2 regions of the Sphingomonas sp. R86521 genome follow, and region 1 is predicted to be linked to the other one. Evidence: predicted binding sites of a transcription regulator. Region 1 holds the regulator's gene; the other holds the start of a gene.

Evidence for each region. Region 1 encodes LexA, which represses DNA repair genes until DNA is damaged. Its sites were predicted from a motif close to GTTCCNCNCTTGTTCT; they were not measured.
Region 2: a site for LexA is predicted at 11,806-11,821, ahead of SJY20_RS09050 (ATP-dependent helicase). Genes of this name have one in related genera too.

What each region holds. Positions count from the first base shown of each region.
Region 1 is NZ_JAXHBY010000001.1:2,832,636-2,847,509, reverse strand. It holds gene gltX (glutamate--tRNA ligase) at 1-781, opposite strand, end outside; gene SJY20_RS13320 (ComEC/Rec2 family competence protein) at 801-3,005, shown strand; gene lexA (transcriptional repressor LexA) at 3,644-4,315, opposite strand; gene SJY20_RS13310 (molybdopterin molybdotransferase MoeA) at 4,383-5,567, opposite strand; gene SJY20_RS13305 (hypothetical protein) at 5,564-5,719, opposite strand; gene SJY20_RS13300 (hypothetical protein) at 5,885-6,199, shown strand; gene SJY20_RS13295 (acyltransferase family protein) at 6,518-7,657, opposite strand; gene moaC (cyclic pyranopterin monophosphate synthase MoaC) at 7,981-8,448, opposite strand; gene trpC (indole-3-glycerol phosphate synthase TrpC) at 8,445-9,221, opposite strand; gene trpD (anthranilate phosphoribosyltransferase) at 9,221-10,213, opposite strand; gene SJY20_RS13275 (anthranilate synthase component II) at 10,210-10,803, opposite strand; gene SJY20_RS13270 (hypothetical protein) at 11,006-11,464, shown strand; gene SJY20_RS13265 (anthranilate synthase component I family protein) at 11,676-13,151, opposite strand; gene SJY20_RS13260 (SurA N-terminal domain-containing protein) at 13,168-14,874, opposite strand, start outside.
Region 2 is NZ_JAXHBY010000001.1:1,950,978-1,965,851, reverse strand. It holds gene SJY20_RS09105 (bifunctional folylpolyglutamate synthase/dihydrofolate synthase) at 1-1,301, shown strand, start outside; gene SJY20_RS09100 (DUF6628 family protein) at 1,370-1,798, shown strand; gene SJY20_RS09095 (AmpG family muropeptide MFS transporter) at 1,795-3,126, opposite strand; gene SJY20_RS09090 (response regulator) at 3,208-3,636, opposite strand; gene SJY20_RS09085 (pseudouridine synthase) at 3,755-5,362, shown strand; gene rsmD (16S rRNA (guanine(966)-N(2))-methyltransferase RsmD) at 5,362-5,898, shown strand; gene SJY20_RS09075 (MFS transporter) at 5,967-7,259, opposite strand; gene SJY20_RS09070 (VOC family protein) at 7,316-7,708, opposite strand; gene SJY20_RS09065 (hypothetical protein) at 7,756-9,462, opposite strand; gene SJY20_RS09060 (hypothetical protein) at 9,643-9,948, opposite strand; gene SJY20_RS09055 (inorganic phosphate transporter) at 10,026-11,684, opposite strand; gene SJY20_RS09050 (ATP-dependent helicase) at 11,825-14,110, shown strand; gene SJY20_RS09045 (dicarboxylate/amino acid:cation symporter) at 14,107-14,874, opposite strand, start outside.

The sequences.
Region 1 (14,874 bases):
GCGGGATGTGCGCGTAGATCGGCTCGGGCCAGCCCATCGCGCGATAGATCGGCAGCTGGCGGAACGCGTTGTTGAGGTGATCGTCGCCGCGGATCACGTGCGTCACGCCCATGTCGTGATCGTCGACCACCACGGCCAGCATATAGGTCGGCGTGCCATCGGAGCGCAGCAGGATCATGTCGTCGATCTCGGCATTCTGCACCGTGACCGATCCCTGAACCTGATCCTGGATCGTCACCGCGCCCTCGGTCGGCGCGCGCAGGCGGACGACGTGCGAGCGGCTCGGCAGGTCGCCGCCCGAATGGTCGCGCCACGGGCTGCGAATGCGCAGCGGCTTCTTCGCGGCCTGCGCTTCGGCGCGCATCTCGGCAATCTCGTCGTTGGTCATGTAGCAGCGATAGGCGTGGCCGGCCGCAACCATCTCGTGCGCGACCTGCGCATGGCGGTCGGCGCGCGCGAACTGCATCACCGCGTCGCCGTCCCAGTCGATCCCGAGCCAGCGCATCCCGTCGAGGATCGCGTCGATCGCCGGCTGCGTCGAACGCACCCGGTCGGTATCCTCGATACGGAGCAGGAACGTACCGCCGTTCGCCTTGGCATATAGCCAGTTGAACAACGCGGTGCGCGCGCCGCCGAGGTGCAGGAACCCCGTCGGCGACGGAGCGAAACGGGTAACCACGGGGGCGGACGGACGCCCGCGCGTTTCAGATGTTGCGCCCAATCGCGGGTGCTCCCAGACTGTAAGAACGATGGCGAATTCCGCCGTTGCCGCCCCTAGCATGGCCCTTGTGCGGCGACAAATGGGCTTGCCGCGATGGGTGGCGAGGACCGGCCGCGCGATCGAGCGCTGGCTTGAGGCGGAGCGCGACCAACTCGTCCTGTGGCTGCCGGTGATGCTGGGCGTCGGTATCGCGGCGTGGTTCGCGCTGCCCGATCCGGTGGCGTGGCGTGCTGCGGTGCTCGTGCTGGTGGCGATCGGCTGTGGCGGGCTGGCGACGGGACGGGGCGGCCGGGCGGCGCGGGCGATCGCGATCGGTGCGCTGGCCGCGGCGATCGGCCTCGGGCTGATCTGGGCGCGCGCGGACCGGGTGGCGGCGCCAGTGCTCGACCGGCCGACGGTGGCGAAGTTCGCGGCGCGGGTGGAAACGGTGGAGCCGCTCGCGGCACGGGCGCTTGTGCGGTTGACGTTGGCGCCGTTGGGACCGGCGACGGATTCGCGTGGTTTGCCCCTCGCGCTTCCGCCGCGGGTGCGGGTCAATCTGGCCGAGGATGATGCGCCCAAGGGGCTGGGCCAAGGCGTCGTCGTCACGTTGCGCGCGCGCCTGATGCCGCCGCCGTTGCCGGCGGTCCCGGGCGCGTACGACTTTGCCCGCGTCGCGTGGTTCGCGGGGATCGGCGCGACCGGGCGGGGTTTTGCGCCGGTCGTGGTGACGGGGCATGTCGACAGCGGGTCGGGGCTTCGCGGGCGTCTTTCGAAGCATATCACCGACAGCCTGGACGGCAGCGCGGGCGGGATCGCCGCGGCGCTCGCGACCGGCGACGTCGGGGCGATAAGCGAGGAGGATTCGGAGGCGATGCGCCGCGCGGGGCTTGCGCATCTGTTGTCGGTCAGCGGGTTGCATATCACCGCGGCGGTGGCGGCGACGATGCTGATCGTGATGCGATTGCTGGCGCTCAGTCCGTGGCTGGCGCTGCGGGTGCGGCTGCCGCTGATCGCCGCGGTGGCGGGGGCCGCGGCGGCGATTGGGTATACTTTGCTGACCGGCAGCCAGGTGCCAACGATCCGGAGCTGCGTCGCGGCGCTGCTGGTGCTGACGGCATTGGCGATGGGACGCGAGGCGGTCACGCTGCGGGCTTTGGCGGCGGGTGCCGTGATCGTGCTGATTGCGCTCCCCGAGGCGCTGGCCGGGCCGAGCTTCCAGCTGTCGTTCGCGGCGATCGCGGCGATCGTCGCACTGCACGAGCATCCGCGGATCAAGGCGCTGTTCGGGCCGCATGAGGAAGGGCGGGGGCGGCGGTTGCTGCGGGAGCTGGGGTCGCTGCTGCTGACCGGGATCGTCGTGGAGGCGGCGCTGATGCCGATCGCGGTGTATCATTTCCACCGCGCCGGGCTGTACGGTGCGGTCGCGAATATCGTGGCGATCCCACTGACGACGTTCGTCGTGATGCCGCTGGAGGCACTGGCGCTGGTGTTCGATGCAGTCGGCCTCGGCGCGCCGCTGTGGTGGCTGGTGCAGCACACGCTCGACCTGCTGCTGTGGATCGCGCATCTGGTCGCGGCGGCACCGGGTGCGGTGCGGTCGCTGCCGGCGATGCCGGACGGGGCGTATGCGGCGATGGTCGGCGGCGGATTGTGGATCGCGTTGTGGCGGACGCGGTGGCGGCGGCTAGGGGTGGTGCCGTTGCTGTTCGGTGCGAGCTGGGCGCTGGCGACCCCCGCGCCGGACCTGCTGGTGACCGGCGACGGGCGGCATGTCGCGGTGCGGACGGCGGCGGGCCTGGCGCTGTTGCGCGACCGGGCGGGGGATTATGTCCGCAACACGCTGGCAGAGAATGGCGGGCTGATCGGTGAGCCGCTGTTGCTGGCAGACCAGCCGGATGCGCGGTGCAGCCGGGATTTGTGCCTGACTGATATCGTCGCGCGGGGGCGGCGGTGGCGGATACTGGCGACACGGAGCGGGTACCCGGTGCCGACCGCCGAGCTGATCGCGGCGTGTCGCCTGGCGGATATCGTGGTCAGCGAACGCGGTGTGCCGCGGGGTTGCCGGCCACGGTGGCTGCGGTTGGATCGCTGGATGCTGCAGCGGACCGGTGGTGTTGCGATTACGCTGGGGACGGGACGGGTGGTGACGGTGCTGTCGCCGGAGGACGCGCATCCTTGGCGGGCCGTGGCGGCGCCGGTGCCGTTCAGGAACTCGCGGCGTTCCCGAGACAGCGGGCGTTTCGCCGGTCCTCGTCATCCTGACGAACGTCAGGATCCAGTTTCACAGGCGCCGCGCTTGTAACTCTGGATCCTGGGTCGAGCCCAGGATGACGGTTTTGGGGAGGTTTCGTCCATTCAAGACCAGATCTGCCGGTCACTGTGGGTGTTCAATAAGTACCCGCAGGGGGTGCGCTCGCGACCCTGGGCTCCCGCTTTCGCGGGAGAACTGGATGCGGTTTTCGGTCGAGGCGGCCCAGGATGCTCAGCCTGTGCTGAACCCGAACTTGGTTGGGTCGCAGCGTTGGGGGTCATGGCGCGGTCGGCCGGCCGGGTGACGGCTACGGTGGCTGCGACTGGATCGAAGGATGCTGTAGCGGACCGGTGGGGTTGCGATTGTGCTGCTCACGGGTTGGGTAGTGACCGGGTGGCCGGGGGGATGCGCACCTCGGCGGGCACTGAGAGTCGGTGGATGCCAGACACGTCGCCAGTTACGAGAACGTCGTCATTACCTAGAGCTTCGTCATCCTGACGAACGTCAGGATCCAAGGTTACGGACGGTGCGCTCGTAACTCTGGATCCTGGGTCGAGCCCAGGATGAAGGGTTTGGGGAGGGTCTCGCCTATTTCAGGACCAGTTCCGCCAGTGGGTCGGGCGGTCGACTTGTACCGGCAGCGACGGCGCGCGTGACCCTGGGCGCCCGCCTTCGGGGAGCCCAGAGCTTCAGTCGTAGCGGCGGAGGATGCCGGAGAGTTTGCCCTGCACGCGGACCTGGTCGGGGGCGTAGCGTTGGGGGTCGTAGGCGCGGTTGGCGGGGTCGAGGCGGACCATGGCGCCTTCGCGGCGGAAGTATTTGAGGGTGGCTTCGCTCTCTTCGATCAGCGCCACGACGATCTCGCCGTCGCGGGCGGTCTCGGTGCGGCGGATCAGGGCGTAGTCGCCGTCGAGGATGCCGGCATCGACCATCGAGTCGCCAGACACTTCGAGCGCGTAATGCTCTCCGGAGCCGAGCAGCGCTGCGGGGACTGCGAGCATCGACGATCCCTCGAACGCCTCGATCGGGACGCCGGCGGCGATCCGGCCGTGGAGCGGGATCTCGATCACGTCGTTGGCGGGCTGCGGCGTCGGCTTGACGTTGGCCGGGGCGGGCGCGGCCTTGGCCGGAACCTTCTTCTCGGCGCGCTCGGGCATCCGCAGCACTTCGAGAGCGCGGGCGCGGTTGGGCAGGCGGCGGATGAAATTGCGCTCCTCGAGCGCGCTGATCAGGCGGTGCACGCCCGATTTCGACTTGAGATCGAGCGCGTCCTTCATCTCCTCGAACGAGGGCGAGACCCCGGTATCCTCGAGGCGGTCGTTGATGAAGCAGACGAGTTCGTGCTGCTTGCGCGTTAGCATGGCAATCCTCCGTCCGGAACAGACTGGGAACTTCTATGGAACAAAATTTACCACGTCAAGCGCCGCGTTACGCGATCACCAGGATTTCCGCCGAGTTGCCGATGTGCGCAGCGGGCGCATTGCCAGGCCGGATGATCAGGCAGGTCGACCGCGCCAAGGTCAGCAGCATCGAGCTGTCCTGGATCGTCGAGGCATAGGCGCGGCCGTCCTTGAGTTCGGCGCGGAGATAGTCGGTGCGGGCGTTGTTGGCGGGGAGGTCCTCGCCGAGCAGTGCATGCGTAGTCTGCGGCAGCGGATCGCGCGCGCCCGCGATGTGCGCCACGACCGGGCGGACGAACAGCATCGCGGTGACGAACGCCGAGACCGGATTGCCGGGCAGGCTGAGCACGGTGGCGTCGCCGAGCTTGCCCGCCATCATCGGCTTGCCGGGGCGCAGCGCGATCCGCCAGAAATCGATCACCCCGCCGGCAGCCTCGATCGCGGGCCGGACGAGGTCGTGGTCGCCGACCGACGCGCCGCCGGTGGTGACGAGCAGGTCGCATTCGGCGCCGGCGAACGCGTCGCGCAGGGCATCGAGCCGGTCGGGAAGGATGCCTAGGTCGACGATGTCGACGGGCAGGTCGGCGAGCATTGCTGCCAGCATGATGCCGTTCGATTCGGGGAGCGCGAGCGGGTCGTCGGTCGATCCGGGGGGCACCAGTTCGTCGCCGGTGGCGGCGACCGCGACGCGGACGCGGCGATTGACGAGAAGGGTACCGTGGCCGCCGGTCGCTGCGACTGCGATGCGGGCAGGCGTGAGGCGGTCGCCCTTGCCGATCAGCCGGTCGCCGGTGCTGAAATCGAGACCGCGGGCGCGGGTGTTGCGGCCGAGTCGGGGTGGGCCTTCGCCGCTGAGGGTCAGGCGATAGTCCGACCGTTCGGCTTCTTCCTGGATCAGGACGGTGTCGGTGCCGGCGGGCATCGCCGCGCCGGTAAAGATGCGGACCGCTTCGCCGGGGTTGGCGGTGCCGGCGAACGGCCGGCCGGCGGCGCTTTCGCCGATCACGGTCCACGGCCCCGGCATGTCGTCGAAGCGGATCGCATAGCCGTCCATCGCGGAGAGGTCGGTGGCGGGCTGCGTCCGTCTGGCGAGGATGTCCTCGGCGGCCCAGCGGCCGGCGGCTTCCCGGAGCGCGACGGTTTCGCTACCGACGCGGCCGGCGAGCGCGAACAGGCGGGACTGGGCTTCGGCGACGGGCAGGAGAGTTGTCATCGGGATGCTGTTCCGGCGCGAATGTTGAGGCGATCGACGTGTTTTGCGTCGCGAATGTTGAGAACGTCGAGGCGCGGGAAGGGTTTCGCGCCGCACATGTCGAGGCCGTGCCCGGCGGTGGGGTTTTCGGGGAGGGTGGCGCGGCGGGTCACGCCGAAGGGCTGGCATATCGTGGCTGTGTAGGACAGCGCGGAATGGTGCTGGCAGTGTCTGGGATTATTGGCGGATGATGTTCAAGAGTGGCGGGAAGCGGACCGTCTGCCTTGCTGCTTTCAGGGGAGGATAGCTGACGTTGGTCGTGTCGTCTTCTTTGATTGATGGAGTTACGACTGAGTTATGCCGAAGCAGCGGCACGAGTCGCCGATGTGATCGAAGCCATCGTCCTAACCGACGCATGGGAGCAACATTGCCGGAACCTGTCCGCCTCAACCTTCTTGGAGGCGCGTGAACCAGGGCGCCAGATCTTCGACGCTTACGAAGGTCGCGAGGGCGAGGAGTGGCTTGGTGTGCTGGAGACCATGGTCATTGACGAGATGCGCCTGAACGGACCTCGCTTCGCAGCGAATTCTGCCGCAATCGACGCCGTCGTAGCTCGACTCGTGGGCCACCCGAATGTCCGGTTAACGCGCTAACCGCAAAGCGAACGGGGGATTTTGAACGTTGGGCTGTCATTCGGTCGATCGCTTAGCCGAATGCAGCATTGGGTTGGTTCGCGGACCAACTCCTTCCGGCGTTTGGTACGGCCGCAACGATCACTTCTTAGACTGAAGATTTGCCGTTCGAGCGAAACGCAACTGCGTGATCCGAATAATGCCGCCGCTGCTACTCTACGGCCGAATCACGTTGCCGGAACAGGACCACCATGCGGACCTTTGGTCCGCCCGGAGCACTGAAGGTTAAATTTGTTGAGCTCGAAGCCGTGATATAGAAATCATACAGTTTCTAAAAACTTAGCCTACGGATACTCTTCCGATCGGTTCAATCAGTTCTAAATGGTGGTGTCCCTCCGGTTTTCGCGATCGAAGATCGCCCGCTCGCAACCACCGCGATCGTAGTACAAGCGCGGGCTTCTCAATCGCAACCCAGGACAATACGGACAACGCCAAGGTGACCAAGAACAGGATGGGGACTTGGACGTCGTCGAGGGACGATCGAATATCGAGAACTCCCCCTGAAACCACATAGAGCGTGTCGCTCGTGATCCAGTAATGGTAAAGGTAGAAACCATAGCTCACGCGTCCGAAAGCCTTCAGTGGCGCGACCTCCAGGAGTTTCACCGCAAGCGATCCAGGCTGCCCAGCTACCGCGACGATCAGGAACGCCGCCAAGGGAATTGTCGTTAACGCAATGTACGGGAAGAGGCCGGACACCGGGTAAAGCATGATCGGCGAGGCGACATAGAGCGTCAGCACCGCGAGGACGGACGTGTCGGACAAGCGGGAGGTCTTTGTCCCGAGCTGACACAGGCAGCCGCCGATCGCAATCATACCGAAACTGGTTAGAGAGTCCGTCAGGACCTGTATTGCCGGCGCGTGCGTTGAGACGAGGTAAATGCCCCGCAACAGTGCCGTCACCACCAGCGCAGAGCAGATATGTTGCCACCAACGATGACCCGCCAATATCAGCAGAGGAGCAATGAGGAGATAGAATTGCTCTTCGACAGCTAGGCTCCAGAGATGACTTAAAGCCGCCGACCATTGGCCAACAATCTGACCGGTGTAGATGTTGCCGGCAAATGCCGAGTGCCAAGCCAACTCCGTCCAAGAGACGGCGTCGGTGACGCCAAATGCTAACAGCAAGGCTGCGCCGGCGAGTGTCAGCCAGTAAATGGGAAGTATCCGGAAAGCGCGATTCACGAAGAACCGCCGCATCTGCTCCGCCTTTCCTCCCCCGTCTGCTTCGAAGTTCCGGACGATGCCACCAATAATGAGGTATCCGCTGAGAACAAAGAAAAGGCGAACCCCATAACCGCCGATGGCCAAGCTTCCGAGTGCTGTCTTGTGTTCGAGGAAAACCATCAACGCGGCGATTGCGCGAAGGCCGTCCAGCCCAGCTATGCGATGCCCTGGGGCAGCTTTCGACAATGCCACCATCCTCTTTTGTCAACATCGCGCGAGGTGGCGACCCTGCGGAATTATCGACGAAAAGTTGGGTCCCGGTTAATAGCGGCTTTAGTCACTCCTACCTCTGTGGCGGGGGAACGTCCGAGTGTGGGCGTTAGCTGCCGTTTTCGACCTGCTGTTCAGGGACTGCCGCTCTTCTCGCCAGTGGAGCATTGCCGACTGGCGGCGGGGTGGTCCGACTGCTGCCGGGGTCCGTGGTCGAATGGCAGGCGTGGCGCTTGGGGCTCTGGGTCCTGACTTTCGTCGGGATGACGGGAGGGGGGCTTTTCCTCCCGCCTTGTGGAAGAAGCTCAGGCGGTCCAGTCGCCGGACTTGCCGCCGCGCTTTTCTAGCAGGCGGATGTCGTGGAGGATCATAGCTTTATCGATCGCCTTGGCCATGTCGTAGATCGTCAGCAGGGTGACCGAGACGGCGGTCAATGCCTCCATTTCGACGCCGGTCTTGCCGTCGGTCGTGGTAGTCGCGGTGGCGGTTACGCCGGTTTCGTCGACTGCGAGGGCGATGTCGACCGAGGTTAGGGGGAGGGGATGGCAGAGCGGGATGAGGTCGCTGGTGCGCTTGGCCGCCATGATGCCGGCAACGCGGGCGACGGCGAGGACGTCGCCCTTCTTGGCGGTGCCTGCGGCGATCGCGGTCGCGGCTTCGCGCGACATCGTGATGCGGCCGCTGGCGATGCCGATGCGGGTGGTGACGGCCTTGCCGCCGACATCGACCATCCGCGCCGCGCCCTCGGCGTCGATATGGGTGAGGCTGGTCATCCGATCAGGGCGCGCGTGGCGGCTTCGATGTCGGGTTGGCGCATCAGCGCTTCGCCGATCAGGAAGCAGTGGACGCCCTTTTCGGCCAGCGCGTCGAGGTCGGCGCGGGTGGTGAGGCCGCTTTCCGCGACGAAGGTGCAGTCCTTGGGGGCGAGCGCGACGAGGTCGTAGGTGCGGCGGAAGTCGACCGAGAAGTCGCGCAGGTCGCGGTTGTTGACGCCGATTAGGCGGGATTTCAGTTTTAGTGCGCGCTCCAGTTCCTGCGCGTCGTGCACTTCGACCAGCACGTCCATGCCGCATTCGATCGCGGAGGCTTCGATCTCGGCCATTTGCGCGTCGTCGAGCGCGGCGACGATGATCAGGATCGCGTCGGCGCCGATGCTGCGCGCCTCTGTCGCCTGCCACGGGTCGACCATGAAATCCTTCCGCAGCACCGGGATCGATACCGCGTCGCGTGCGGCGGTGAGGTAGGAATCGGCGCCCTGGAACCAGCGCTCGTCGGTGAGCACCGACAGGCAGGCGGCACCGCCGGCTTCATAGGCACGGGCGTGTGCGGGGGGATCGAAGTCGGCGCGGATGAGGCCCTTCGACGGGCTCGCCTTCTTCACTTCGGCGATCAGCGCATGGCCGGGCTTGGCGTCCAGCGCGGCGCGGAAACCGCGGGGCTTGGTCGCCTTTGCGATGCCGGCGTCGATGTCGGCGAGGCTGGTTGTGGCCTTGCGCGCGGCGACTTCGGCACGCTTGGTTTCGAGGATGCGGTCGAGCATGGTCATCAATAGGCGATCCAGCGGGCGAGCAGCGCTTCGGCGCGGCGTTCGTCAAGGGCTTCGGCGGCGCGGGCTGCGCCGTCGGTGAGGGTCTGCACGGTGCCGGCGACGATCAGCGCGGCGGCGGCGTTGAGCAGGACGGCGTCGCGGTACGCACCGGTCTCGCCCTGCAACAGGCGTTGCAGCGCGGCGGCGTTGTAGGCGGCGTCGCCACCGCGGATCGCGGTGACGGGGTGGCGGGGCAGGCCGGCGTCTTCGGGGACGATCCGGCGGGGCAGGTCGACCGCTCCGATCGCGGCGACGATGCTGGGGCCGGCTCCCGAGAGTTCGTCGAGGCCTTCCTCGCCCGATACGACGAGCGCCGCCTGGGTGCCGAGCTGTTCCAGCGCGTCGGCGTACAGCGGGACGTAGTCGGGACGGGCGATACCGATCAGCTGGCGGGTGACGCCGGCCGGGTTGGCGAGCGGGCCCATCAGGTTGAAGATCGTGCGGCGGCCGATGCGCTGGCGGATCGGGGTGATGCGGCGCATCGCCGGGTGGTGGTTGGCGGCGAACAGGAAGGCGATGCCGATGTCGCCTAGGCTCTGTTCGGCGGTGGCGCCGGCGCGCTCCATGTCTAGGCCGAGGACTTCGAGCGTGTCGGCAGCGCCGGCCTTGCTGGAGGCGGCGCGGTTGCCGTGCTTGGCGACGGGGACGCCGCACGCCGCGACGACGAGCGCGACTGCGGTCGAGACGTTCAAGGTGTGGTGGCCATCGCCGCCGGTGCCGCAGACGTCGATCGCGGCGGCGGACGCGGTGATCGGCAGCATTCGGTTGCGGAGCGCGCGGGCGGCTTCGGCGACTTCTATGCTGGTCTCGCCGCGGATCGCCAGGGTCGTGAGAAAGGATGCGATCGCGTCGTCGCTGGCGCGGGCGTCGAGGATGTCGGCGAACGCTTCGCGGGCGGATTCGCGCGAAAGCGGGGTCGTGGGATCGGGGAGGAGGGTGACGGTGGTCACGCCGCGTCCTCGCGTGCCTTGCCCGGCACCCCTGCGATCGCGAGGAAGTTCGCCAGCATTGCGTGGCCGTGTTCGGTCGCGATGCTTTCGGGGTGGAACTGCACGCCGTGGATCGGCAGCGTCGCGTGGCGGAAGCCCATGACGGTGCCATCCTCGGCGGTGGCGTTGACGACCAGGCTGTCGGGCACCGCGTTAACGATCAGCGAGTGATAGCGGGTCGCGAGGAACGGCGAGGGCAGGCCGGCATAGAGACCGGTGTCGTCGTGAAGTACCGGCGAGGTTTTCCCGTGCATCAGCCCGCCGCGCTCGACGATGCCGCCGAAATGCTGGCCGATCGCCTGATGGCCGAGGCACACGCCGAGCAGCGGCCGGCCCGCGTCGGCGCAGGCGGCGACCAGATCGAGGCTTACGCCGGCTTCGTTGGGGGTGCAGGGGCCGGGCGAGATCAGGAACGCGTCGGCGCCCGACGACAGCGCCTGGCCTGCCGAGATCGCATCGTTGCGGACGACCTCGACCTCGACGCCGAGCTCCATCAGGTAATGGACCAGGTTCCAGGTGAAGCTGTCGTAATTGTCGATGACCAGGATCATGCCGATCGCCATAAACGATGGGTGTCATCGTGCAACGGTGTTGCGAGCAGGGGCGGGGGTGTTGCGACCAGAGCCGCGGAACACCAGATCGTAACCGCCGCCCGGCAGGATCATCGCATCGCAGCATATCGTCGCATCGCAGCATTCAGGTCGGAGCAATGCGTGGCGGCGGACGTTGTTCGACTACAAGGGAGTTTCCGTGATGTTCCGTACCGCGTTGTTCGCCACTCTGGCCATATTGCCTGGGGCTCTGTCGCCAGGCCTCGCTTCGGCACAGGCTCCCCAGGCTCGGGCTTCGAAGCCGACCCAGGCCGAAGCCGCGCAGGCCGGCCAGCCGCCGCAGCGCGTCCGCAGCGTGACGCTGACCGCGGGGCAGGCGTGTCCGAAGGGGACGGGCGACGAGGTCGTGGTTTGCCAGACGCTCGACCAGCCGTATCGCATTCCGAAGTCGTTGCGCGACGACAAGCCGATCCCGGCGCAGAACCAGAGCTGGGTCAACCGTGCGGCGTCGCTGGACGAGATCGGGCGTACGGCTGGCGGTTTGCCGGATACGTGTTCGGCGGTCGGGACCGGTGGGCAGTCTGGGTGTTCGCTGCAGCGGGCGAAGGCGTATTCGGCCGAGCGTCGTGCGAATTCTTCGGAGACGACGACCACGCCGTGAGGTGATCGTTGCGGCGAGGGGTGAGCCCCGTTGGGTCAGCGTACGGGCCGAAACGGGGAGATCCCAGCTTTCGCTGAGATGACGGCGGGTGAGTAGCCCTCCGTCATCCCGGGCTTGACCCGGGACCCAGGGTTACGGGCGGTGGCGTTTGGTACTCTGGGTCCTGACTTTCGTCAGGATGACGGGTTTGGGTGGGGCGTGCTCGCGACGCCTATTGGCCGAAGCCGGCTGCCCCCGCTCGCGCTACCGCTTCGCGGGCGGCGGCGAGGATCGCGCCGGCTTTCGCTTCGCATTCGCGTTGTTCGTATTCGGGGACGCTGTCGGCGACAATGCCGGCGCCGGCCTGGACGTGGATGGTACCGTCCTTCACCACCGCGGTGCGCAGGACGATGCACGAGTCCATCGATCCGTCGGGCGAGAAATAGCCGACGCCGCCGGCATAGGCGCCGCGGCGTTCGCTTTCGAGTTCGGCGATGATTTCGCACGCTCGCACCTTCGGCGCGCCGCTGACGGTGCCGGCGGGGAAGCCGGCGAACAGTGCGTCGAGCGCGTCCTTGTCGGGGGACAGCCGGCCGACGACGTTCGAGACGATGTGCATGACATGGCTGTAGAATTCGACGCCGTAGCTGGCGGTGACCTTGACCGATCCCGGCGCAGACGCGCGGCCGACATCGTTGCGACCGAGGTCTAGCAGCATCAGATGCTCGGCGCGCTCCTTGGGATCGGCGAGCAGGCTGATGCGGTTCGCCTCGTCCTCCGCCGGCGTCTTTCCGCGCGGACGGGTGCCGGCGATCGGGCGGATCGTAACTTCGTCGTCGCGGACGCGGACCAGGATTTCGGGGCTCGATCCGATCAGCGCGAAGCCGGGCAGGTCGAGGTGATAGAGGAACGGCGACGGGTTGATCCGGCGCAGCGAGCGGTAGAGCTCGAACGGCGGCAGCGCGAACGGCGTGCTGAAGCGCTGCGCCAGCACGACCTGGAAGATGTCGCCCGCGAGGATATAGTCCTGCGCGGCGGCGACCATCTCGTTGTAGCGGCCCGGCGCCAGGGCGGGGGTGTAGACGGGTTCGGCGACGTCGGCGCGGACCGGCGGCGGCACCGGCGTGCCCGCGAGCTTGGCCGCGACCGCGTCGAGGCGATCCTCGGCGGCGCGGACCAGCGTCGCGGGATCGCCGCCGGGCCACGCCGGCGCGACCAGGTACAGCGCATCGGTCAGGCGATCGAACACCAGGATGACGGTCGGTCGCACGAAGATCATGTCGGGCAGGCCGAGCGGATCCGCCTCGGGCTGGGCGAGCGTCTCGACAAGCCCGATCGTCTCATAGCCGAAATACCCGACCAGGCAGGCGAGCGCACGGGGCAGTTCGGGCGGCACCTCGGCGCGGCATTCGGCGACCAGCGCGCGCAGGGCATCCAGCGTCGGCTTGGCGCAGGGTTCGAACGCGTCGCGGTCGGTTGCCCAGTGGCGGTTGGTCTCCGCGTGCTGGCCATGCGCGCGGAACAGCAGGTCGGGGGCGAGTCCGATCAGGCTGTGACGCCCGCGGATCTCGCCGCCCTCGACCGATTCGAGCAGGAAGTCGCCGCGTCCCGGTTCGATCAGCTTCAGCGCGGCCGCGACCGGAGTCTCGGTATCCGCGACCTGGCGGCGCCAGATCAGCGCGGGGCGGTCGGCGGCGAGTGCCGCCACCGCCGCGTTCGTCGACTCAGTTATTGGAGCTACCCCCGCTGAGCAGTTCGGCCTTCACGCGGGCAATCGCGGCGGCATCGGTCTTGACGCCGACATCGGCGCGGACCGCCTTGGCGAACTGTTCGCTGTATTCGCGACCCAGGCCACGGCCGATATTGCCACGGGTGGCGTTGATCGCGGCCGGAGTGCGCGAGGCGTCGCCGCGGTCGATGCGGTCGAGCTTGATCACGAACCAGCCGCTATTGTCGGGCGCTGCGAGCGTCTTGGCGGTGCCCTGTGCCATCGCGAACATCAGCGCGAGTGCGGGCGGCGCGCCCTGCGGGTTGGCGCTGATCTGCGCGCGGGTCGGGGTCAGCGTCTGCGGCGGGGGCAGCTTCAGACCGGTCGCGAGCAGCGACTGCGGCAACGGCATGCCCTTGTTGATCCGCGCCAGCACGTCGTTCGCAACCTTGCGCGCGGCCTGGCGGCTGCGATCGGCGGAGACGTCGCGGAGCACGGCGTCACGGACCTGTGCCAGCGGACGCGGTGCGGCGGCGACGATGCGGCCGAGACCGACGACCGCGAAGCTGCCGTCCGGACCGGTCTGGACCATCTGCGGGGCGTCGCCTTCGCTCGCCTGGAACGCGGCGGCGACCAGCGGTGCCATCTTCGGATCGGGCTGCGCGGTCGCATCGTCGGGGTTGGCGCCGTTGGCCGCGAGCGGCGCGGTGGTCTGCGCCTGGAGCTTCTGGTCGGTCGCGATCTCGTCGAACGTCGCGTTCTTGGCCAGCGCGTCGTCGATCTTGTCGTGGATGTCGCTGAGCGCGGCGGCGGACTTCTGGGTGGCGAGCGCGGCGGCGATCTCGGCGCGAACCTGATCGAGCGAGCGGGCGGCGACCTGATCGACCGAATCGACCTTTGCGACGGTCCAGCCGAGCGGGCCGCGGACCGGGCCGACCACCGCACCCTTGGCGGCGGCGAACATCGTATCGGCGAGCGTGGTCGAGGTGGCGCCGGCATAGGCGGCCTTGTCGACGCCGGTCTGGACCGAAGCCTCCAGCCCGGCGGCGCGGGCGGCGTCGGACAGCGAAGCGCCGCCCTTTGCCTTGGCGGCGATCGCAGCCGCGCCGGCCTGGTCGGAGACCACGACCTGCGTGATCGTGCGCTTTTCAGTGGCAGCGTATTTGGCGCGATCCTGCTGGTAGCGCTGGGCGATCTCGGCATCGGTGGGGACGGCGCGGGCCTTGACCATGTCGGGCGTCACCACCGCATAGCGGACGATGCGGCGCTCGGGCACCGTGTAGCGCGCGACGTTGCGCTTGTAGAAGGTGGCGAGGTCGGCATCGCTCGGCGCGGGGCCGGCGGGGACCACCGAGGTCGGGATGAAACCAATCGTGCCGGCGCGCTTTTCGAGCAGCAGCGAGGCATAGGGGAGCGCCAGCTGCGCGGGCATCTGGGTCGCGCCGTTGGTCGGCAGGATCAGCAGCTGCGCCAGCGTGTCGCGGACGATGTCGCCGCGGATCTGGACGTCGGTCAGCTTCCGCTCGGCGAGCACCTGGCGATAGAGATTCGGGTCGAACTTGCCGGTCGGGCCCTGCAGCGCGGGGATGCTGGCGATCTGTCCGTCGACCGCGCGCTTGCTGATCACCATGCCCTGGTTGCGGGCGAACTGTTCGAGCGCGAGGCTGGAGACGATCCGCTCCATCGTGCCCTCGAAGCCGCCCTGGGCGACATAGGTCGCCAT
Region 2 (14,874 bases), 880 kb from region 1:
CTTCGTCCCCCGCCGTCCAGGCCCAACTCGACCGCCTGACCGCGCTGTCCCCCGGCGTCGACATCCTCGGTCTCGAACGCATCACTGCGCTGATGACCCGCCTCGGCGACCCGCATCTGAGCCTGCCCCCGGTGTTCCACGTCGCTGGCACCAACGGCAAGGGCTCGACCTGCGCCTTCCTCCGCGCCGCGATCGAAGCCGCGGGGCACAGCGTCCACGTCTATTCCAGCCCGCATCTGGTCCGCTTCAACGAACGCATCCGCCTCGCCGGCCGACTGATCGAAGACGACGCGCTCGCCGCGTTGCTGTCCGAAGTCCTCGACGCCGCTGAAAATGGGGCCGACGATCTGCAGGCGAGTTTCTTCGAAGTGACCACCGCCGCCGCGTTCCTCGCCTTCGCCCGCACACCCGCCGCCGCGACCATCGTCGAGGTCGGACTCGGCGGCCGCCTCGACGCCACCAACGTCATCCGCACGCCCGCCGTCACCGGCATCGCCGCGCTCGGGATCGACCACCAGTCCTTCCTCGGCGACACGCTGTTGCAGATCGCCGGCGAGAAGGCCGGAATCGCCAAGTCCGGCGTACCGCTGGTCACGATGGACTATCCCAAAACCATCCGCGCAAAGATTGCCGCGGTCGCCGATGCAGCCGGCGCGCCGGTGTTCGCGCGCGGCACCGCCTGGACCAGCGAGACCGCGCGCAGCACGATGCGCTACCAGGACGAAGGTTTCGCGGTCGTCACCAACCGCCCCCGCCTGGTCGGTGCGCACCAGTCGCGCAACCTCGCACTCGCGATCGCGATGCTTCGTCATCAGGGCGCAGTGCACGTCCCCGAAGCCGCGATGCGCGCCGCCGCCGACTGGGCGCACTGGCCCGCGCGGATGCAGCGCCTCGGCGACGGTCCCCTCCGTGCGCGCCTGCCCGAGGGAAGCGACCTGTGGCTCGACGGCGCGCACAACCCCAACGCCGCGCAACCCGTCGCGCGGGCGCTGCGCACGCTCGCCCGCGGGCGTCCGGTCACGCTCGTCCTCGGCATGCTCGCCAACAAGGATGCCGATGCGGTCCTGCGCATCCTCGCGCCCTCGGTCCAGCGGCTGATCGCGGTACCTATTCCGGGCCACGCCCACCACGCTTCGGACGCGCTCGCCGCACTCGCCCGATCGTTCGATATCCCGGCCGAGAGCGCCACCGCCGTGCCTGCCGCACTCGACCGGGTCGACACCCCCAGCCTCGTCCTAATCGCCGGCTCGCTCTATCTGGCCGGCGAAGTGCTCGCGGAGAACGACGAGATGCCGGACTGACGGCTTATTGATATTGACTATCAATAACCGATACGCGACGATCCGGTCATCACCACGGAGTCGCGTTAATGACCGATACCCAGGCCGCCATGACCCTGCTGCCGCACGCCCTGCCCGAATGCGAAAACGCGCGGATCGCGTTGTTCGCGATGCGTCGAATGGGGGCGAACGGCCTGTCGGATGCCCGCGCGGCACATACGATGTTCACCGCATTCGGCCAAGGTTTCCGCCGGCCGCTGGTCCTGCTCCGCGCCCTGATGGCGGATCTCGCCTGCACCGCCGCGGGGACGATCGCGGTCGCGCCGTGCTGCTGCGCGCGGATGACGCCGGCCGAATCGGCGTTGCTGACGATCCTCGCGCGGGTCGAGACCGCACCGGAGATCGCCCGCTATCTGATGGCCGACCTGCTCGGCGTCCGCCGCATCGACGGCGTCCTCACCAGCGCCGCCGCGGTCGCGATGGCGTTCGCCGATGAGGGGCGACCAGTCGTCATTTAGGCCGCGGGTCCTTCCCGCGCGTCGCCCGGCCCTTCGACGCCCGCGCTGCCGATCGAGCGGTCGATCACGCCCGACCGGCTCATCCACCAGAACAGCAGCACGCCGGGCAGCGCGACCACCGTCGTCAGCCAGTAGAAATCGACATAGCCGAACCGCTCGACCAGCGCGCCGGCGGTGGTCGCGGTCAGCAACCGGCCGACTACGCTCGACGCCGCCGAGATCAGCGCATATTGCGCGGCGGTGTAGCGCAGGTCGCACAGCGCGGAGAAATACGCGATCACGGTGACGCCGCCGATCCCGCTGGCGATGTTCTCGAACCCGATCGCCGCGGCGAGCCCCTCGTTCGAATGCCCCGCGCCTGCGAGCAGCGCAAAGCTCGCGTTCGACACCGCCATCAGCACCAGGCTGATCAGCACCGACCGCTTCAGGCCCAGCCGCGCGTACAGCACGCCGCCGATGAAGATCCCGACCAGATACGCCCAGAACCCGACGCCGACGTCGTAGAGCGCGATCTCGTCGTTGCTGAACCCCAGGTCGTTGAGCATCAGCCGCAGCACGATCTGGCCCAGCGTATCGCCGATCTTGTGGACCAGGATGAACACGAGGATGATCGCCGCACCCTGGCGCCGGAAAAATTCGGCGAACGGGCCGACGATCGATCCGACGATCTCGCCGATTCCTCGCTTGGCGGTCGGTTCGCGGTGACGATCGGGCTCGCCCAGCAACAACCCAGTCAGCATCGCCGGCAACGCGAACGCCGCGCACGCCGCGTAAGCGCCGCTCCAGCCGATCCGCGAGGCCAGCACCAGCGCAAGGCCACCCGCAGCGACGTTGCCGATCCGCCAGCCATATTGCGTCATGCCCGATCCGACGCCGAGCTGATACGGCTTCAGCGTCTCGATCCGATAGGCATCGATGACGATGTCGAAGGTTGCGCCGGCGATCCCGACCAGGATCGCGGCGACGATCGTTCCCGACAGGTTGGTGGCCGGGCTGACCAGCGCGAGATTGACCACTGCCGCCATCACCAGCAGTCCGGCGAACACCAGCCACGACACCCGCTGCCCCAGCCGTCCCAGCACCGGCAGCCGCACGCCGTCGATCATCCACGCCCATAGCGGCTTCAGATTATAGACCAGGAACCCCAGCGTGAACGCGGTGATCGTCTTCTTGTCGAGCCCGTCCTGCGCCAGCCGGCTGGTCAGCGTCGCGCCGATCATAGCGTAGGGAAAGCCCGACGATACGCCGAGGAAGAACGCGGCCAGCGGCGCCTTCTCGACATAGGGGCGCACCCCATCAACCCAGCGCGTCCCCGCGGTCCGTTCCATAGTCTAGTCCCTGCTCGATACTGGCGGGGACCCTAGGGAGGCTCGGCCGCAGCGGCAACACTCGCAGGCCGCGCTGCTGGTTCAGACCGTCCCGAACAACCGGAACCCGAGCGGCAAGCGCTTGGTCACCTTGCCGTCCAGCAACGCCTCGATCGCCGCGATCGCGGCCAGCAGGTCGCGCGGCGAATACGGCTTCGACAGGCATCCGCTCGCCCACGCCTCCGCCTCGTCCGGGAAGCTCCCGGTCACGAACAGCACCGGCACGCCGCGCGCATGCGCCGCCCGCGCCAGGTCGACGCCCGACCCGTCGGCCAGGTTCACGTCGACCACCAGCATGTCGATGCGGTCGTCATCCTCGATGATCGGCATCGCCTCGGCGACGCGGTCGGTGGTCGCGACGATGGTGAATTTGGCTTCGGTCAGCGAATATTCGGTATCGAACGCCACGAGCGGTTCGTCCTCGACGAGCAGCAGCCGGACGATCTGGCGTTTCTTCTTCCCGAATAGCATTGGCTACAGCCCCGCACGCCTGAACGATAATCGTTACGCCCTTGTACCTTAACGCGCGCGTTGCCCTTAGGTCGCAAATATTTTCGCGCGTGGCGTCATTCGGCTGTATCAGCGCCCGATGACGACTTCCAAAGACTCCGACACGCCGCCGGAAGGCACCCCTGTCGGTACCCCCACCGCGGCTCCGGCCAGCGCCCCTACCGGCGACCGCATTGCCAAGCTGCTCGCCCGCGCCGGCATCGCCTCGCGCCGCGAGATCGAACGGATGATCGAGGAGGGCCGCGTCGCCCTCAACGGGTCGACCGTCGATACCCCCGCGACGATCCTCCGCAACCTCAACGGCGTGACCGTCGACGGCGACCCGGTCCAGCCGCCCGAGGCCGCGCAGCTGTTCCTCTATCACAAGCCGCCCGGCCTGCTCGTCACCGAGCGCGATCCCGCCGGCCGCCCGATCATCTACGACAAGCTGCCCAAGGACCTGCCGCGCCTCGTCCCCGTCGGCCGCCTCGACATGAACACCGAGGGACTGTTGCTGATGACCACCGATGGTGGCCTGAAGCGCACGCTCGAACTGCCCGCCAGCGGCGTCGAGCGCGCCTATCGCGCGCGCGCCTATGGTCCGATCACGCAACAGCAGCTCGACGAACTGATGGAAGGCGTCGAGATCGAGGGCGTCCGCTACGGCGCGATCAACGCCAATATCGAACGCCGCACCGGCGCCAACGTCTGGATCGAGATGATCCTGACCGAGGGCAAGAACCGCGAAGTCCGTCGCGTCCTCGAATATCTCGGCCTCCAGGTCTCACGCCTGATCCGGACGCGCTACGGCCCGTTCGTGCTCGGCGACCTGATGCCCGGCCAGATCGGCGAAGTGACGCAGCACGACGTCGTCGCCTTCCAGAAGGACATCGCCAAGGGCAAGCCGGCCGGTCCCGCCGAGCGCGCCAACATCGGCATCAGCGCCAGCGCGGCGGCCGGCGCCGGTATCGGCGGCCGCCCGAAGACCGCGGCGATCCCCGTCGCCGGCCCGATCCGCGCGCCCCGCGCGGTCGCTGAACGGCCCGCCCGGGTGAAGCCGCAACGCATCCGCCCGACCGCACTGCAGCAGCGCGGTGACACCACCAACCCCTGGACGCGTCCCGAAGCCGGCGAACGCAGCGCAGCGCGCCCACCGGCGCTGCATTCGGCACGACCGACGGCGCAGCGCAGCGACCGCCGCGACGACGATCGCGACCGTGGCGAGGCGCTGAGTACCAGCCCCAAGATCAAGCATTTCCGCGCTGCCAAGCCACCGCGCAATGCGCCGCCAGCGCCGACCCGCGTCGCCGGCAGCGGCCCGCGGCGTACCGACGCGCAACGGACGCCCTACGACGCCAGCCGCCCGCAGCGGACCCGCGACGATACCGCGCGGCCACAGCGGACCCGCGACGATGCGGCACCGCGTGCGCAGTTCGATACCCGCCCCGCTCGCGGCGCACCCGCTGACCGCGCTGCCCGCAGCGCGCCAGGCGACAACCGCGCTCCCCGGAGCGCACCGACGGACAACCGCGCTGCCCGCAGCGCACCGATGGACAAGCGCGCCGCCCGCAGCGCAGGCGGCCGCCCCGGCGCCGAGCCGCGCGCCTTCCGTCCCGATACCGGCGGCAAGCCCGCACGTCCGGCCGGCAAGGGCCCGTCGGGCGGCCGCGGCCATCCCCCCAAGGCACCCCGCGGAGGCAAGAAGTAATGCGTATCATCGCCGGCCAATGGCGTGGCCGTCCCATCGTCGCTCCGAAGGGCGAGGACACCCGCCCCACCGCCGACCGCACACGTGAGGCGCTGTTCTCGATGCTGATCAGCCGCGTCGGCAGCTTCGACGGGTTGGCGGTCGCCGACCTGTTCGCGGGCTCCGGTGCGCTCGGCATCGAAGCGCTGTCGCGCGGCGCGGCGTCGTGCCTGTTCGTCGAACAGGACCGCCTCGCGGTCGACGCGCTCAAGGCCAATCTCGCCAAGCTAGAGGTCCGCGCCGACGTCCGCGCGACATCGGTGATGGCGCTCGGACCCGCGCCGGCGGCCCTCGACGTCATCATGATGGACCCGCCTTACGGCACCGGCGCCGGCTTGGTGGCGCTCGACAAGCTCGCGCGCCTCGGCTGGACCAACGCCGCGACCTGGATCAGCATCGAGACCGCGAAGCAGGAACTGGTCGAACTCGCGGGCTTCGAAGTCGACGCCACGCGCGTGCATGGGAAAGCCCGGATCACATTGCTGCGGGCAATCTAGTCCTCCCCTTGCAGGGGAGGTGGCAGTCCGCAGGACTGACGGAGGGGTGTCACCCTATCGATGGCGGGTTACCCCTCCGTCTGGCTACGCCAGCCACCTCCCCTTTCAGGGGAGGATTTACCCAGGATCAGCAATCCTCCCAAACTCAACACCCCCGCCGCCATCAGATACAGCCCGACCATCCACAACCCGTGCGGCGCGAGCGCCTCCGCCACGATCGGCGCCAGCGCGCCGCCCAGCACCCCGCCAAGGTTGAACGTCATCGACACCCCGGTATAGCGCACCCCCGCGGGGAACAGGCTCGGCAGCCATCCGCCCAACGGCCCGTACGCGAACCCCATCACGAACAGCGCGCCGGCCAGCCACAGCCCGACCACAGCCAGCGATCCCGACCCCAGCATCGGCCCCATCAGCGCGCCGACCACGACACACCCGGCAAACCCGATCGCCAGCATCCGCTGTGCCGACTGCCGGTCCGCCAGCACGCTCGCGACGATCACGCCGGCCGCCAGGAACCAGATCGCGACCAGTTCGACCGCCAGGAAAGCCTCGCGGCTGTAGCCGAGCGTCTTGGTGCCGTAGCCAAGCGCAAATGCCGTCGCGAGATAGAACAGCGCGAAGCACGAGATCACGCCGAACGTGCCCGCGAAGGTCGGCCGCAGATGCTCGCGGAGCAACGTCGCGATCGGCACCTTCGGGATCGCCTCGGCACGCTCCGCTTCGAGGAACGCCGGCGTCTCGACTAGTTTCAGCCGCACCCAAAGCCCCAGCGCCACCAGCACCGCGCTGACCAGGAACGGGATCCGCCAGCCCCAGGCGAGGAACTGCGCCTCATCGAGCACCAGCCCGAGCAGCAGGAACAGCCCGTTCGCCGCTAGGAACCCGACCGGCGCACCCAGCGGCGGGAACATCCCCCAGGTATTCCGGCGATGCGGCGGCGCGTTCTCGACCGCCAGCAACGCCGCCCCGCCCCATTCGCCGCCCAGCCCGAGCCCCTGCCCCAGCCGCATCAGGCACAGCAACGCCGGCGCGATCCAGCCGACCTGCGCATAGGTCGGCAGGAACGCGATCGCGACCGTCGATCCGCCCATCAGGACCAGGCTGGCGACCAGCGTCGACTTGCGCCCGACCCGGTCGCCGAAATGCCCGAACAGCACAGCGCCCACCGGCCGCGCGACGAACGCCAGCCCGAACGTGGCGTAGGACAGCAACAGCTGCGCGCCCGCCGACTGCCCGCTGAAGAACAGCGACCCGAACACCAAAGCGGCAGCGGTCGCGTAGATGTAGAAATCGTAGAACTCGACCGCGGTGCCGACCAGGCTGGCGGCGAGGATGCGGCGGTGGGAGCGGAGCGTCGTCATCCACGCTGCATCCGTCGATCCACCGCCCCGGTCAACCGCCCCGTTCACTACGCCATTCAACCGCCGCGGTGGACAGCGCACAGCTTGTTGCCGTCCGGATCGCGCACATAGCCGAGGTCGATCCGCCCCATGCCGGTGTCGCGCGGCCCAGGCGCCGCTTCGATCGATGTTCCGCCATTGGCGACGGCGGCATCGTGAAACGCCTGGACCTGCGCCAGCGACCCGCATCGGAAGCCGATCGTGCAGCCGTTGCCCGGCGTCGCGGTCTCGCCGTCGATCGGCTCGCTGACCCCGAACGAATTGCCGTCGTGCCGGTAGAACAGCCGGACATGCCCGCTGTCCGCAACGTGGCGAAACGCTTCGCCCGCCCCGAGCACGCCGAGGACGGCATCGTAGAACCGCTTCGACCGTTCGATGTCGTTCGATCCGACCATGACGTGATTGAACATACAGTCTCTCCTGTCCGCGCAACGTCGCGCCCGGCGATCGCTACACCTCAGGGCTGCGGATTCCACCCGGCATTGCCGTTCCACTGCGCGAAAACCTTCGTCCGGGTGTTCAGCCCCGTCAGGTCGGCGTTGCTGGCGGCATAGCGCGTCTCGCGCCCGGCGAGCGGCAACGGCGTACCGGCGGCGGTCAGCGACCCGCTCTCACGCCAGCCTTCGCGCGCGGTCGGCAACTGGTTCGGCACCGGATTGATGAACCACCCCGCGGTCGCGATATGCTCGCCCATCCGGACCCCCAGGAACGCGACCGTATCGCAATATTGGTTCGCGTTGCCTGGCGATCCGCCGCCCACCGCCAGCGGCGTGGTGCAGAAGCCCTGCGCCTGCGTATTCCCCCCCGAGCGCGCCAGATAGGCCGAGCCCGCCGGCACGCCACTCGCAGCGGTCAGCGACCCGCCCAGCACCACGAACCCCGGATAGCCCTTCGCACTGCGCGCCTGGAACAGGTAACCGCCGGACGTCGGCGCCGACGGATCGAAGACCGTGCGCAGTTCCGAATTCTCGATCAGTTCGGCGAACGGATAGCCCCACAGGAAGTCGACATCGCCCGCGATCAGGCTGTTGTAGATCCACACCCATCCCTTCATCTGCAGCGTATCCTGCGTCCCGATGAAGTTCATGTCGGTGCCGATGAACCGCGATCCGTTCAGCGTCGCGGAGTTATAGTAGATCACCTCCGACTGGCTGTTCTGCGTGGCGTCCTTCTGATGCGTGTTGGTCATCGTGAAGTTGGTCAGCTTGAGCAGGTCGCCGCCCTCGACCAGCAGCAACGCACGGCCGCCGCCGAGCGACAGTCGATTGCCCAGCGTCGTGACGCCACCGATATTGGTGAAGGTCGTGTTCGGCGTCGCGCGGCTGCCCCCGGTGCCCGGATTGAACGCTTCCCAGTTGCTGTTCTGCACGACCGTCCCCGCGCGGTTCTCGCCCGCGATCGTCAGGTTGCTGACGTTGCGCAGGAACAGCTGCTCGTCATAGACGCCGTTCTTGACGGTGATCGTCTTGGCGGTCGCAGCGCCCGCGCACGACAGGCATCCGGTCGCCATCACATAATCCAGCGCACCCTGTACCGACCGAAAATCCGCCGCGCCGTCGTCGTCGACGACCAGGGTGCTCGTGGATGTCGGCGCCGACCGGGTGCGGAACGTCCAGCCCGTGGTGCCGCCGATCCCCGGAAAGCTGCCCGCACCGGCAAACCCGCCGTTGAACACCGACTGGTCGACCTGCACGTAATAGCTGGTGTCATACGCCAGCACGCCGTCGTGCAACTTGATCGTCGCGCTGTTGCCGGCGATCCGGATCGGGCGATAATAGGTGAAGCGATACTGCGTCAGGCTGGCCACGCCGTTGCCGATCTTGTCGATCTCGGTGTTCGCGGCCCCGATCGCGACCTGGGTCTCGCCCCCCGCGGCGACCACGTTCGGCGAGGTGTCGATGGTGTCGACCAGCGTCCCGTCGCTCTTGTACACCCGGATCTGGCCCAGGCCCGTCACCACAGGCGCGGTATCGAAGGTCAGTTTGAGCAGCGTATCCTTGTACGCGGCGGTCTCTCCGGTCGCGGGCAGCAGGCTCGCGCTTGCCGGAGCAGGCGGTGTGGTCGCCGTCGGCGTCGGCGTGGCCGCTCCGCCATTATCGTCCCCACCACATCCCGCCAGCGCGAGGACCAGCGCAATACCCGACGTCGCGACACGAACCTTCATGCTCTCTCTCCCGGTCACATGGTCGGGTTGGCCCGATCCACAATTACGCGATAAGCTGACACCGGTGTCAGATTAAGTCAACGGGAGCGGAGGCACTGGACCGACGACCAAGCGATTACGGCAAAGAAAAAGGCCCCCACCGCGAGGTGGAGGCCTTCCAAAGTCGGCAGATGTACCGGCTTACTTCTTCACGCCGACCGTGGGCACGTCGACCGTCTCGGTCTCGGTCTTGACCTTGGGCACTTCGACCTCGGTCTTCTTGGTACCGACGACGACCTGCTTCGAATCCAGATCGACCTTCGGCAGTTCGCCGCCCTTGACCGAGACCTGCGGCAGCGCGCCGTCCTTTTTGACGTCGGCGCTCCAGAACCCGGTGGCGAACAGCACGCCGACGATGACGGCGATCACGACCAGGATGATCACGATCGTCGACGCGCCGCTGCGGCGCTTTGGCGGGATGGTCTCGGTGGTGCGATAATCGGACATGATACTCTCCCTGTTATAACGGGGAAGTAACGACACCATCGCGAACTTGTTCCCGCGCGCGGCACAGGGCCTAGCGCTCAATACCCCAGTACGTGCGCCAGCCCTAGCAGCGCCCAGTACAGCACGCCCGCCAGCAACATCGCCACCGGCAGCGTCATAACCCAGGCCAGCACCATGTTGCGCACCGTGCGCCGCTGCAGCCCGCCGCCGTTCGCGACGCTCGCGCCCGCCACGCCCGACGACAGGATGTGCGTCGTCGACACCGGCAGGCCGTAGCGGTCCGCCAGCATGATCGTCGCCGCCGCCATCAACTCGGCCGATGCGCCCATGCCGTAGGTCAGGTGCGTCTTGCCGATCCGCTCGCCGACCGTGACCACGATCCGCTTCCACCCGACCATCGTCCCCAGCCCGAGCGCCAGCGCGACCGTGACCTTCACCCACAACGGGATGTAGCGCGTGCCGTGCTCCAGCTGCGTGCCGTACGCCTTCAGGACGTCGGCCTCCTGCGCCGTGAAGCGCGCGTTGGCGCTCTTGTCGTTCGCGACCAGCTTGGTGGTGTCGAGCACCAGGTACATGTCGTTGCGCAGATTGGGGGTCGCCGCCGCGGGGACCTTGCCCAGCGATCCATAGCCGGCGATCCGGTCCGACACGTCGTTCGACAGCGCCGCCAGCCCGCCATAGACCGCCGGATCGTCGATCCGCTTGGTCCGCAGCGCCTGCGTTACCACCGCGCGAGCGGCAGGCAGGTCGGTGACCGGGCCATTGGCATGCGCGGCGTACGCGGTCGACGCGGCTCGTGCGGCCTGCACGAACCCCGGCGTCGCGCTCTCGGGCACGGTGCGGTTCAGCGCATAGGCGGTCGGCGCGCAGCCGATCAGGATCAGCATGATCAGCCCCATGCCCTTCTGGCCGTCGTTGCTGCCATGCGCGAAGCTGACCGCGGTGCAGGTCGCGATCAGCAGCGCGCGGATGCCCTTGGGCGGCGGCGACTGGTTCTTCGGCGCCTCATACAGCGTCCGATCGCGCACGAAGCGCTTCATCACGAGCAGCAGCAGCAGCGCGCCGGCAAACCCGATCAACGGGCTGAACGCCAGCGCCGACAGCACTTTCCAGACCTGCGCCATGTCGACGCCCGACGTGCCATCGGCGCCGCCGCGAAGGATCTGGTTGGCGAGCCCGACGCCCAGGATCGACCCGATGAGCGCGTGGCTCGACGAATTCGGCAATCCGACGAACCACGTCGCCAAATTCCACAGGATCGCGGCGAGCAGCAACGCAAAGATCATCGCGAAGCCGCCGGCGCTGCCGACGTTGAGAATCAGGTCGACCGGCAACAGCGTGACGATCGAATAGGCGACTGCGCCGGACGACAGCACCACGCCCAGGAAATTGAAGAACCCCGACCACACGACTGCCAGCGGCGCCGGCATCGAATGCGTATAAATCACCGTCGCGACCGCGTTTGCGGTGTCGTGGAAGCCGTTGACGAATTCGAACCCCAGCGCGATCACCAGCGCCAGCGCCAGGAATGCGAACGCCCCGAACGCCAGGCTCTCGCCGACCTGCGCGGTATCGACGAACACGCTGAACCCGGCATAGCCGAGCCCGCCGATCAGGACCGCCAGGAACACCCAGCGGCTAGCCGGATGAAGCGAATGGTCGAGGCGCGGACCCGCAGGAGCGGATGCAGGCTGCGGCACGGTCGATTCACCGCGCGATGTAAGGGTGGTTGCCATGGCCCATCTGCCTTCGCCGTCGATGGTGACGTTTTTATGACATGGGCGTGCGTTTGGATCAGCAGCCCTGTCGCGCTTCGATGGCGGCGGCACCCTGACGGCGCTTGCCCCCGTCGCCGCCGTTCCCTACCTGTTCGCTGGTGACCGAACTCGCTCAAACCGCCCAAGCAGACCCGCCCTATCTCCGCGGCCTCAACCCACCCCAGCGCGAGGCGGTGCTGACCACCGACGGCCCGGTGCTGATCATCGCCGGCGCCGGTACCGGCAAGACCGCCGCGCTGACCGCCCGCCTGGCGCACCTGATCTTCACCAAGAAGGCATGGCCGAGCGAAATCCTGTCGGTCACCTTCACCAACAAGGCCGCACGCGAGATGCGCGAGCGGGTCGGTCGGCTGGTCGGCGACGCGGTAGAGGGGATGCCGTGGCTCGGCACGTTCCACGCGATCGCGGCCAAGATGCTGCGTCGCCATGCCGAACTGGTCGGGCTGCAATCCAATTTCACGATCCTCGACACCGACGACCAGCTACGTTTGCTGAAGCAGCTGATCCTGGCGGCCGATATCGACGAGAAGCGCTTCCCGGCGCGGTCGCTCGCCGGGCTGATCGACCAGTGGAAGAACAAGGGGCTCATCCCTGCCGACATCGATGCCGGCGAGAGCGAACGCTATGCCAACGGCCGCGGCGGCGAATTGTACGCGCAGTACCAGGCCCGGCTGATCGCGCTCAACGCCTGCGATTTCGGCGACCTGCTGCTCCACATGCTCGTCATCCTGAAGCGCCACCGCGACGTGCTGGAAATCTATCAGCAGCGCTTCAAATACATCATGGTCGACGAGTATCAGGACACCAATTCGTCCCAGTATCTCTGGCTTCGCCTGCTCGCGCAGGAGCGCAAGAACATCGCCTGCGTCGGCGACGACGACCAGTCGATCTATTCCTGGCGCGGCGCGCAGGTCGAGAACATCCTGAAGTTCGAGAAGGATTTTCCCGGCGCGAAGATCATCCGCCTCGAACAAAATTATCGCAGCACCCCGCACATCCTCGGCGCCGCGTCCGGCGTCATCGCGAACAACGGCGGCCGCCTCGGCAAACAGCTCTGGACCGAGCGCGACGTCGGCGAGAAGGTGAAAGTCATCGGCGTCTGGGACGGCCCCGAGGAAGCGCGTCGCGTCGGCGACGAGATCGACCTCGTCCGCCGCAGCGGCAAGACCCTCGACGAGGTCGCGATCCTGGTCCGCGCACAGCACCAGACCCGCGAGTTCGAGGACCGCTTCATCGCGATCGGGATGCCGTACAAGATCGTCGGCGGCTTCCGCTTCTACGAACGCGCCGAAATCCGCGACGCGCTGGCGTACCTGCGCGTCGTCAACCAGCCCGCGGACGACCTCGCCTTCGAACGCATCGTCAACGTCCCCAAGCGCGGCCTAGGCGACAAGGCAGTGGCGCGCATCCACCAGCTCGCCCGCGCCACCAACGTACCACTGACCACCGCCGCCGCCCGTATCCTGGACACCGACGAACTGACCGGCGCCGCCAAGAAGTCGCTCGGCCGGCTGGTCGGCGACATCGCCCGCTGGCGCGACATGGCGACCAGCCTGCCGCACGCCGAACTCGCGCGGCAGTTGCTTGACGAGAGCGGCTACACCGCGATGTACCAGGCGGAAAAGTCGGTCGAAGCCACCGGCCGCCTGGAGAATCTCAGCGAACTCGTCCGCGCGATGGAGGAATACGACTCGCTCGGCGCGTTCCTCGAACACGTCAGCCTCGTGATGGACAACGAAGGCGGCGCGCAGGATCCGCAGGTCACGATCATGACCATCCACGCCGCCAAGGGCCTCGAATACGACACCGTCTTCCTCGTCGGCTGGGAAGAAGGCCTGTTTCCTTCGCAACGCTCGCTCGACGAAGGCGGGGTGAAGAGCCTCGAGGAGGAACGCCGCCTCGCCTATGTCGCGATAACCCGCGCCCGGCGCCTGGCCGTGATCATCCACGCCGCCAACCGCCGCATCTACGGCCAGTGGAACTCGTCGATCCCGAGCCGCTTCGTCGCCGAACTCCCCGACGAGCATATCGAGGCCGAGACGACGATGTCCGGCGGCGCGAGCCTGTGGCAGGCCAACTGGTCCGAAAAGGCCGATCCGTTCGCCGACGTCGCCCGCGGCACCGGCCGCGGCCCCGGCTGGCAACGCGCGGCCAGCCCCGGCAGCAGCTTTTCGGCCGGGCCCTCGCGCGTCGTCGAATCTCGCGCCAGCGCCGTCAGCCTCGGCAACAAGGGCCGCGACGACCTGTCGGTCGGCATGCGCGTGTTCCACCAGAAGTTCGGCTATGGCGCGATCCTGGTGATCGAAGGCAACAAGCTGGAGATCGAGTTCGAGAATGCCGGCCAGAAACGCGTGATGGACAGCTTCGTGACGATCGGCGGCTAGACGCGCGCTCGGCGATACGCGGTATCGTCGAGCTCGCCCTCCCAGCGCGCCACCACGGTCGCCACCGTCAGGTTCGCGCTGGCGCTCGGCACCGTCCGCGTCATGTCGAGCAGCCGGTCGAACGGCAGCACGAAGCCGACCACCAGCGCGGTCTGTTCGGGCGCCACCCCAACCGCGGACAGCACCGCCGCCAGCATGAACAGCGACGCCGACGGCACCGGCGCGGTGCCGAACGCCGCCAGCGCGCCAGTGACCAGGACGATCCCGTACACCCCGGCATCGATCGGCACCGAGAACGCCTGCAGGCTGAACACGCTGAGCAGCCCGACATACATCGCGGTGCCATCCTTGCCGATGCTCGCGCCAAGCGGCAGCACCGTCGAATAGACCGGCTTGCCGATCCCGAGATTGCGACCCGCCACCGTCATCGCGACCGGCAGCGTCGCCGAAGACGACGCGGTCGAGAACGCGACCGCCAGCGCATCGACGATCCCGCGGAAGAACGGCACCACCGGCACCCGCGCGAGCAGCCGCAGCATCAGGCTGTGCACCACGACGATCTGGATCAGCGAACCGATCACCACGCTCAGCGCCAGCCAGCCGATGTTGAGGAACACCCCCGCGCCGTTGGTCACGACGGCGTTCGCGATCAGCGCGAACACGCCGAACGGGGTCAACTCCATAACCACGCCGACGATCCGCAACAGCACCGCCGACAGCGACTGCAGCACCGCCGCGAACGGCTTGCCCGCCTCGCCGCTCAG